3 regions of the Paenibacillus sp. MZ03-122A genome follow, and region 1 is predicted to be linked to each of the others. Evidence: riboswitches for the same ligand, from Rfam matches in the RefSeq annotation. Region 1 holds a riboswitch; each other region holds the start of a gene.

Region 1 (3,285 bases):
TGGGTCATTATCTACTCCATTACGGGGAAAGGATGTGTTGGCAAATCCCCTTTTGAACAAAGGTGTCGCTTTTACAGAAGAAGAACGCAAGGAGCTGGGTTTGGAAGGAATCCTTCCTCCAACCGTCCTTTCATTGGAGAAACAGAGCGTACGGGCATATCAGCAGTTTCTAGCACAACCCACCATGCTGCGAAAAAATGCTTCTCTCAACGACCTTCACAACCGAAATGTCGTACTCTACTACCGGCTGCTAACCGATCATTTGAGTGAAATGCTGCCCGTAGTCTACACGCCGACTGTAGGAACCGCGATTCAAGAATATAGTCACGAGTACAACCGCCCTGGAGGCATATATTTGTCGATAGATAACCCGAACGGTATTGGACAAGCATTCCATAATTCTGGTTTGAGCGGCCATGATGTGGATCTGATCGTCGTGACAGATTCCGAAAGTATTTTAGGGATTGGTGACTGGGGCGTTGGGGGGATTAACATTGCTATCGGCAAGCTTGCAGTGTATACGGCTGCGGCAGGTATTCATCCCGGGCGGGTGCTGCCAATTGTACTGGATGTAGGTACAAATAATGAAAAGCTGCTGAATGATCCACTGTACATCGGAAACCGCCATAAACGGGTTCGCGGAGAAGCCTATAACCAGTTTATTGATACTTTTATCAGCAAAACGTTAGCGCAATTCCCAAAGGCGCTTTTACATTGGGAAGACGTGGGTAGCGTAAATGCACGCCATATTATAGGAAAATACGGTCAAAGTATACTCACCTTCAACGATGATATACAAGGTACAGGAGCGGTGACCTTGGCTGCGATTCTTTCGGCGGTGGGTGTCACCAAGACTCCGCTGCTTGAACAAAAAATACTTGTTTTCGGCCCAGGGGCAGCAGGAATCGGTAATGCTGATCAAATTCGGGGTGCTATGATCGAGGACGGCCTTTCCGCAGAACATTCCTTCAAGTCCTTTTGGGCCTTTGATTATCGCGGGCTGTTAATGGAAGATATGGAAGACGTATTGGAGTATCAGAAACCGTATGTGCGCAATAAGGATGAAGTCAGTTCATGGACCCGGTCGGGTGACGGCAAAATACCACTGCTGGAGGTCATCCGTCAGGTGAAGCCTACGATATTGATTGGAACTTCCGGTGTAGCAGGTGCCTTTTCTGAAGAGATCATCAAGGAGATGGCGAAACATGTAGAACGCCCGATCATTATGCCCATGTCCAATCCTACAAACCTTGCAGAAGCAGTACCCGAGGATTTGATCCGGTGGACCGATGGCAAAGCACTGATTGCAACCGGAAGTCCTTTTGAGCCCGTCACCTATAACGGTACGAAATTTGAGATTGGACAGGCGAACAATGCCTTTGTTTTTCCGGGACTGGGTCTGGGTGCGATTGTGGTTAAAGCCAAAAGGATTACCCCTGCGATGTTTACAGCGGCAGCAGTTGCTGTTGCCAATGGTGTAGATTCGAATACGCCTGGCGGTGCACTACTCCCTCATATCCGAAAATTACGCGAAGTTTCGTACGCTGTTGCGATTGCGGTTGCAAAAGCCGCGATACAGGATCAGGTAGCTCAGGCGCACATTTCAGATGTGGAACAAGCTGTACGAGATGCAATGTGGAAACCGGAATATGCCAAGGTCAAAGCTGTGGAAAATGTAATTCATCACCCTCACTAAGCCCAAAACACCTAACTAGAGGAAATTTCATATTTTGCACACTATGTTTGACATAGCGTATGAACGTATGTACAGTAATAGTCAAAAGAATAGAAGTCCACTAGGGGAGCCGCTATGGCTGAGACAAGAACGTATCTTGGACCCTTTGAACCTGATCTAGTTCGTACTAGCGTAGGAAAGTGGAGCCTTCGTATATAAGGTTTCAAACGTTTTTTTGCGTATTGGGCCTATTGTTGAAGCCGCTCCCATTTTTCCGGGGCGGCTTTTTAGCGTTGTTCCGGAATTATATTCTTACAGGACTTCTTGCTCTTCAATTTGATGGAGGTGGGGAAATTGAGTTTTACACAAGAACTCCGTCGGCAGGCGGACGGCATTTTTCAAGCGATTTTTGAGCACCCCTTTGTGAGAGGTATTGCTGAAGGAAGTTTGACAAGGGGACAGCTGATTCACTATGTAAAACAGGACTTTGAATATTTGAACGCCTACATGCGGATATACGGCATCGCAATCTCCAAATGCACCAATCGGGAGGATATGGCTGTATTTAATGAACAAATCTCTTTTATTCTCCACAGCGAGGTTCATCCGCATCAAAATTTCTGTGCTGTCGCAGGGGTGACCTATGAAGAGTTGCAGGGATATCCGCTCGCTCCGTCGGCTCATCACTATATCCGTCACATGCTGACGGTTGCGCATGAGGGTAGCCTGGGCGAGATCTTGGCTGTGCTGCTGCCATGTATGTGGACGTATGCTGAGATTGGTCGCAGGCTGCTGGATGAAGTAAAGCCGGATGAGTCTCATCCGTTCTATGAATGGATTGGCTTCTATGGAGACCAGCTTGATGATACAACACTCAAGTTCCGAGAACGTGTAGATGCTTGGGCGGAAGACGCAACGGCTGCTGAGCGGGAGCGGATGATTGAGCATTTTATACTGAGCTGCCAGCTGGAATATAAGTTCTGGGATATGGCTTATAAACAGGAAGAATGGCCGGTCCAAATGCAGGCAGCGATCTTGGAATAGTCAGCCTGGCGATTCGATGCGTGAAGTACGGTTAATGCCCTGTTGAACCACCAACTATAGAGAGGATAATCATTATGAGTACATGGGAAAAAAGTTATTCGGATCTCCTGACGAAGGTACAAAACAGCAAACCCCTCGTTCACAATATGACCAATGTGGTAGTCACCAACTTTACAGCCAACGGCCTGTATGCATTGGGCGCCTCCCCGGTGATGGCCTATGCACCTGAGGAAGTAGCAGATATGGCAAAAATAGCAGGCGCCGTCGTGTTAAACATCGGTACACTGAACCGCGAACTGGTGGATGCCATGATCATTGCTGGACAATCGGCGAATGCACACGGTGTTCCGGTGCTGCTAGATCCGGTCGGTGCGGGAGCAACGAGCTTTAGAACTGAATCGGCACTGCGAATCCTGAGTGAAGTCGAAATCTCATTGGTGCGGGGCAATGCAGCCGAAGTCGCACATCTTGTTGGAGAAGCGCGTGAGATTAAAGGCGTAGATGCCGGTGACAGTGCTGACAGCGACTATGTCGATCTGGCAATTCGGGCTGCTCGAACGCTCAAT
Region 2 (3,285 bases), on a different contig from region 1:
CGGCTCATCCAGCAGCAGCACTTCCGGCTCACGGATCATGGCCGTAGCAATACTCAACCGCCTTTTTTGGCCTAACGAAAGCTGATACGGATGACGCTCGTCCAGCCGCTCCAATCCGAACTGTACGAGCATCCGATCCACCCGCTCCCGGCACTGTTCAGCACTAAACAAGCTCTTGGGTAACGAATACTCTAGTTCCTTTCGTACGGTATGCGCTACGAATTGCAGCTCGGGATTTTGAAATGCAAACCCGATACGCTCTGCCAGTTGTTCCGTACTGCCTGCCTCAATCCCACACACGCTATAACGTCCCTGTGTGCGAAGTAAACGCATCATGGAGAGCAGCAGCGAGCTTTTGCCAGCCCCGTTTTCACCGACCACGCCAATCCAGTCGCCAGGCTTCACCTGCGCATGTTCCACATAAATCACTGGACTTAAACCGCGGAGGCCGCTAAAATGTTCCAGCTCCAGCAAATCAGTCCCCGCACCACTCTGTTGTGTCACTGATTCACTCCAACGTGGCGAAGACGATTCATTCCATACTCCCGGGTACCACACCCCGTACTCAGACAATGCCTGCCGATGCACACGAAATACTTCTTCTGCCCTTCCATCCGCAATGATCTCCCCTTGAGCAGAAAGCACCACAATCCGATCCACATCATGGACGATTTCATTAATTTTATGCTCTACGATCACCAGTGTCTGGTCTACCGAAATATTGCGAATGGTATCCCACACCTGTGTAGTGCCTTCCTCGTCCAACAAAGCCGTCGGCTCATCCAGAAAAAGCACTTCTGGCTCCATAGCCAGCACAGACGCAATCGCCAAACGCTGCTTCATTCCCTGTGACATGTTGCCAATGGGCATGTGTATATCATCCGTCGATAGACCCACCTGTATCAGCCGCTCGCGAATACGGGATTGCATCTGTTCCCGGGGAATCTGATTATTTTCCAACACAAAAGCCAGTTCCTCGTCTGCATATGACATACAGAACTGCGTATCAGGATCTTGAAATACAATACCTGAGACACTTGGGATTACAGCAGCATCGCATTTCATGGGCACTTCTATCGTGCGTGGAATCAGACCGCTTAACACTTGGAGCAGCGTTGATTTACCGCATCCACTCGGTCCCAGTAGCAGCAGCTTTTCCCCCTTGTGGACAGACAAAGACATATTGTGAAAAAGCAGCTCTTGCTCACCGGGAAATTTCAACCGTAGACGGGTGATCGAAGCCACCACATCTTCGGTTGCCCGGCTCATCAATCCAGCCCCTTATAATCTTGTTCCGTTGCAGGTCTCAAACTTCGTGTAACTCCGGTTACCTCCAATGCCTTAGCCAGATAGAACGCGAATACCCCGGCAATCACAATACTGCCAATCATCCGAAATCCAATATACAAAACATAGTTCCAGGTCGATAGCTGATCAATATACCCGTAACTGAAGTCTAAAATCAGAGAAGTGACAGCCGCCCCAGCCGCAGCTAGCGAAGCAACCCACAGGTTTGCGTTCCGATATAGAAAAGCCGCAAAAAACAGCTCCGCTCCCAGGCCTTGCAGTAGGCCATAGTACAAGGTGGACATGCCCCATTCGCTTCCCAAAAAAGCGCTGACCGTTGCCGCTGCCACCTCTGCCAAAATCGCAACACCCGGCTTGCGAATGATGAGATAAGCAAACGTGCCTGCCATAAACCACATGCCATACATCAGTTGCTCAGCGTGTAGACCAAATGGTTTCATCAAGTCATAGGCAGGTCCCCATATTTTGTAGACCAACCCGAACACAACAGATATCACAATCGTGACCAAAATATCAGTCAGCTTCAACCCTTTGGACGCTCTTACAGCAGTATTCATTATTGCGTGCTCCCCTTTTTCCTTATAATTGGCCTCTTGGCCATAAAAAAAGCTTGTCTGGAGCTGAATCTCCAGGCAAGCTTTATGCGCAGTAAAAGGTGAAGCACCATACAAAACATCATTCGTCGATATGCCTTATATAACCAGTAGTCTAAGCTACTACACTGATACCAAGCCAAAGCCAGGGTCAAGGTAAAATGTTAGGACATACATTGAATCTATCGACAACCGCAAAACAAGCGGCATTCCTGTATAGTGTTCTTGGTTTCTCTACGCTGGCATTACCCAGATCAGATTTCACGGTCAGTGGCAAGGGCCACCCTCTCAGCCTGACTTTCTCAAGCTCCCGACAATGCTTTTTTAATTCACTATAATATATACCACATCTATGGCTTTGACAATCCTATAATCCGAAGAAACGTTTGGCTGTCTCCGTCGTCGCGATTTCGATCTCCATCATGCTTCGACCTGTACATTCGGCAACCGTAGCAGCAATATGAGCGAGATACACGGGCTCATTACGCCCTTCTTTGGGCTTCACGGGCAAATTACGCGGGGTCAAAAATGGAGCATCCGTTTCAATCATCAGACGGTCCAAGGGAATATCTCTGACCAGTTCACGCAGATGTTTGCCACGCCGTTCGTCGCAAATCCAGCCGGTGATCCCGATATACAGTCCCATTTCTACATACGTATGCAATTCCTGTTCAGTGCCAGTAAAACAATGCACTACCGCTTTATCCACAAGCCCTTGATACTCCCGAAGCATAGCGACAAGGTCCTCATGTGCATCTCGTTCATGCAGAAATAACGGCATATTCAGCTCACCCGCCAGTTGGATTTGCTCGCCAAACCATCGACGCTGCACATCACGTGGCGAAAAATCACGGTTATAGTCCAATCCGCATTCCCCTATGGATACAACCTGCGGCTGACCCGCCAACTGGCGGAGCTGCTGAATCGTGTCTGCGTTGCAGTCTTTGGCATCATGGGGATGCACGCCAGCTGTCGCATACAGCTTGCCCGGATAACGTGCTGCATACTGAGAAGCCTCCCGACTGCTGCGGACACTGGTCCCGGTAATAATCAGCGGTGAAATCCCTACAGCCGCGGCTCTCTCCACCACCTGTTCCCGATCTGCATGAAACGAACGGTGCATCAAGTTCACACCAATATCAATTAACGGTGTACCCCTTTCCATCTCAATCCCTCCTTCGCAAACTACAATCTCGGATCAATCGGCTCCGATTCCAGAGATAGCGCGGCAAGGACGCATTCATGAATACGATCTACCGTATCCTTGCGGACAAAACGTTCCACGCCTTCCACACCAAGCGCTCCTTCCATCAGGGCATGACGCTCCTTTTTGTTCGTTCGACGCTGCTTCAGACGCTTTAAATTCTCAGGGGCAAGATAATCC
Region 3 (3,285 bases), on a different contig from region 1:
TTCACGATGGAAGACCGTAAATTAACCGTTCGCGCTGTAGAGCGTGCACTTGATATACTGCTGTGTTTTACCGCAAATTCGGATCTTGGCCTGACGGAGATTGCCTCCAAAATTGGTCTACATAAAAGCACGGTTCATCGGCTGCTGACTACGTTGGAGGATCGGGGCTTTGTCGTTCGGAATGCCGAAACGGAAAAATATCGACTTGGCTTCCGCATTTGGGAGCTATCCACGCATTTGTCCCAAAGTGACGAGCCGGCGGTGCTGTTACAACCTGCAATGGAAGGACTACGTGACCGTCTGGGGGAGACGGTCAGCTTGTACTTACGGGACGGCAGTATGCGTATTCGCATACAAGCCGTGCAGAGCAATCAGGCGATCCGCAGGGTCGCGCCTGTAGGTGCGCGTATGCCGCTGGCTGTAGGGGCCTCCAGCAAGGTGCTGGCGGCCTTTATGCCGCCGCAGGAGCTGGAAGCCCTGCTAAGCGGGGATGAATGGCCGCCCTCAGTAGACCCGGAGGTCTATAAAGCCCAGCTGCAGGACATTCGCGAGAAGGGCTATGCGACCAGCTATGAAGAACGGGAGCCAGGGGCTGCTGCTGTGGCAGCGCCAATTGTGAACCGGAAGGGACAGGTCACTGCGGCTTTATCTGTATCCGGCCCGGTCAGTCGACTTGCACCCGAGACGCTACATGACTTTGCTCCGATTTTGATCGAAGCGGCGAAGGAAATGGGGCTTATGCTTCCGTAACAAGAATGAACACAGTTGAAGCAAGCAGAGTGATTTGATAGGGAGTGTCTTCTTGGTAAAAGGGTACCTAGAAGGGTTGCCAAAGCCATAAATTTGAAGTAGTCTGGTAAGGAAGGCGGATGTCTGTTATATCCGCCTCATGTGAATAGAAGTATCACAGTTACTGGGGGAGCCTGTAATGCCGGGCTGAGATGGAATCGTGCAAGATTCCGGACCCTTTGCACCTGATCTGGATCATACCAGCGTAGGGAAGTAATCGGCCATTGAAATGTATACGCGGCTGCTGTCTTCAGTGGCGCATTGGAATGGATATTCCATATGCGCACTGTCTGGACAGCTGCCTCGTTAGATTAGCCGGTTCCCTGGGGAACCGGCTTTTTTGCATAGATCAGCGCCACCCTGGGAATGGTTCCGGATCGGTGTGTCATTTCATCGAAACGGGAGGAATGGACAATGAAGCCGACAGAAGCAGAAGGAACAAAAAAAGTTGAGGTAGAGAAGACAAACGGGGAGCAAGCCAGTGGGGTAACGCCCTTTCCAGGAAGCCGTAAGGTATATATTCAAGGCTCGCGGCCGGACATTGCCGTGCCAGAGCGCGAAATTGCTCTTCATCCTACACATACGCCGCAGGGCACGGAGCATCATGAGCCATTGCGTGTATATGATACAAGCGGTCCCATGACCGACAAAGCCTATCAGGTCGATATCCGTCAGGGCCTGCCTCCATTACGGCGAGCTTGGGCACTGGAACGGGGCGATGTGGAGGCTTACGAGGGACGCGCCGTCAAGCCGGAGGATAATGGACTGAAACCTGGCTCCAAACGGGAGACAGTGGAATTTCCCGGCGTGACCAATCGTCCGCTTCGTGCTTCGCAAGGGCGTACAGTGACGCAAATGCATTATGCGCGGCAAGGGATCATTACGCCCGAAATGGAATTTGCGGCGATCCGCGAAGGGGTCGAGCCTGAGTTTGTACGGCAGGAATTGGCGGCTGGACGAGCCATTTTGCCTTCGAATATCAATCACCCGGAAAGTGAGCCAATGGTCATTGGGCGTCATTTTCACGTGAAGATCAATGCGAACATTGGTAATTCTGCGGTTACCTCCTCCATCGAGGAGGAAGTGGAGAAAATGACTTGGGCGGTGCGTTGGGGCTCGGATACGGTTATGGACCTGTCCACAGGCCGTAATATCCATACAACACGTGAATGGATCATTCGGAATTCTCCTGTACCGATTGGGACTGTGCCGCTGTATCAGGCACTTGAAAAGGTGAACGGTGAAGCAGAAGCGCTGACGTGGGAGTTGTATCGCGATACGCTGATTGAGCAGGCGGAGCAGGGAGTGGACTATTTTACAATTCATGCGGGTGTATTGCTGCGGTATATTCCGATGACGGCGAATAGAATGACGGGAATTGTATCCCGAGGCGGGTCAATCATGGCAGCCTGGTGCCTTGCGCACCATCAGGAGAATTTTTTGTATACACATTTTGAAGAAATTTGCGAAATTATGAAAGCCTATGATGTGGCCTTTTCTCTCGGAGATGGTCTACGTCCAGGTAGTATCTATGATGCGAATGATGAAGCACAGTTTGCAGAGCTGGAAACGTTGGGCGAGCTAACGCAAATCGCATGGAAGCATGATGTTCAGGTCATGATTGAAGGGCCGGGACATGTCCCTATGCATAAAATCAAAGAGAATGTGGATTTACAAATGGAGATTTGTAAGGAAGCTCCTTTCTATACCTTGGGACCGCTCACGACGGATATTGCCCCCGGATATGATCATATTACCTCAGCCATCGGGGCGGCGATGATCGGTTGGTTCGGGACGTCCATGCTGTGCTATGTTACGCCTAAGGAGCATTTGGGTCTGCCCAATAAGGATGATGTCCGCGAGGGTGTCATTACCTACAAAATTGCGGCACATGCTGCCGATCTGGCGAAGGGGCATCCACGAGCGCAGCAGCGGGATGATGCTTTGTCCAAGGCGCGCTTTGAGTTCCGCTGGCGGGATCAGTTCAATCTGTCGCTTGATCCCGAGCGTGCCTTGTCCTACCATGATGAAACGCTACCGGCAGAGGGCGCCAAGGAAGCACATTTTTGCTCGATGTGCGGCCCTAAATTTTGTAGTATGCGTATCACTCAGGACATTCGCGCCTATGCAGCGGATAAGGGGCTGAACACCCAAGAAGCAGTAGCTGTCGGGATGCGTGAGAAGGCAGAGCAGTATCGGGATGGCGGTCAGTAAAACGAACGTGGAGTTTAGGAACGTATGAATTAAAAAAGCCGTGGTTCTCTACAGTCAATGTAGGAAACTACGGCTTTTTAGCTTCTTATGTAAAGTGGGATCATTCAACCGGATAAACGGCGCCTTATTTTTTACCCATTTTTTCATTCAAAATGTCCTGAAAGCTGAGCTTCTTCTCCGAGCTATCTTCTTTCTTCTGCATACTCACCGCGTTGGCACGTTGGTATTGGTGGTGAAAGGGCATCAGGGTGTGGACGGTTAAGTTCATTGTATTCATGTAGG

The links. A riboswitch is a leader RNA that binds a small molecule or an ion and turns the genes downstream of it on or off. The one in region 1 is predicted to bind thiamine pyrophosphate.
Region 2: it holds a riboswitch for thiamine pyrophosphate, as region 1 does, so the genes downstream of both, NLX74_RS18980 (ECF transporter S component) here and tenA (thiaminase II) in region 1, are expected to answer to the same signal.
Region 3: it holds a riboswitch for thiamine pyrophosphate, as region 1 does, so the genes downstream of both, thiC (phosphomethylpyrimidine synthase ThiC) here and tenA (thiaminase II) in region 1, are expected to answer to the same signal.

Annotation. Positions count from the first base shown of each region.
Region 1 covers NZ_JANAVI010000006.1:86,293-89,577, forward strand. Annotated here, with positions in the region: gene NLX74_RS14630 (NAD-dependent malic enzyme) at 1-1,696, shown strand, start outside; TPP riboswitch at 1,789-1,891, shown strand; gene tenA (thiaminase II) at 2,030-2,719, shown strand; gene thiM (hydroxyethylthiazole kinase) at 2,794-3,285, shown strand, end outside.
Region 2 covers NZ_JANAVI010000009.1:140,507-143,791, reverse strand. Annotated here, with positions in the region: gene NLX74_RS18985 (ABC transporter ATP-binding protein) at 1-1,269, opposite strand, end outside; gene NLX74_RS18980 (ECF transporter S component) at 1,269-1,865, opposite strand; TPP riboswitch at 2,115-2,224, opposite strand; gene NLX74_RS18975 (TatD family hydrolase) at 2,269-3,066, opposite strand; gene NLX74_RS18970 (polynucleotide kinase-phosphatase) at 3,087-3,285, opposite strand, start outside.
Region 3 covers NZ_JANAVI010000005.1:415,396-418,680, forward strand. Annotated here, with positions in the region: gene NLX74_RS14060 (IclR family transcriptional regulator) at 7-750, shown strand; TPP riboswitch at 906-1,018, shown strand; gene thiC (phosphomethylpyrimidine synthase ThiC) at 1,204-3,003, shown strand; gene NLX74_RS14070 (hypothetical protein) at 3,128-3,280, opposite strand.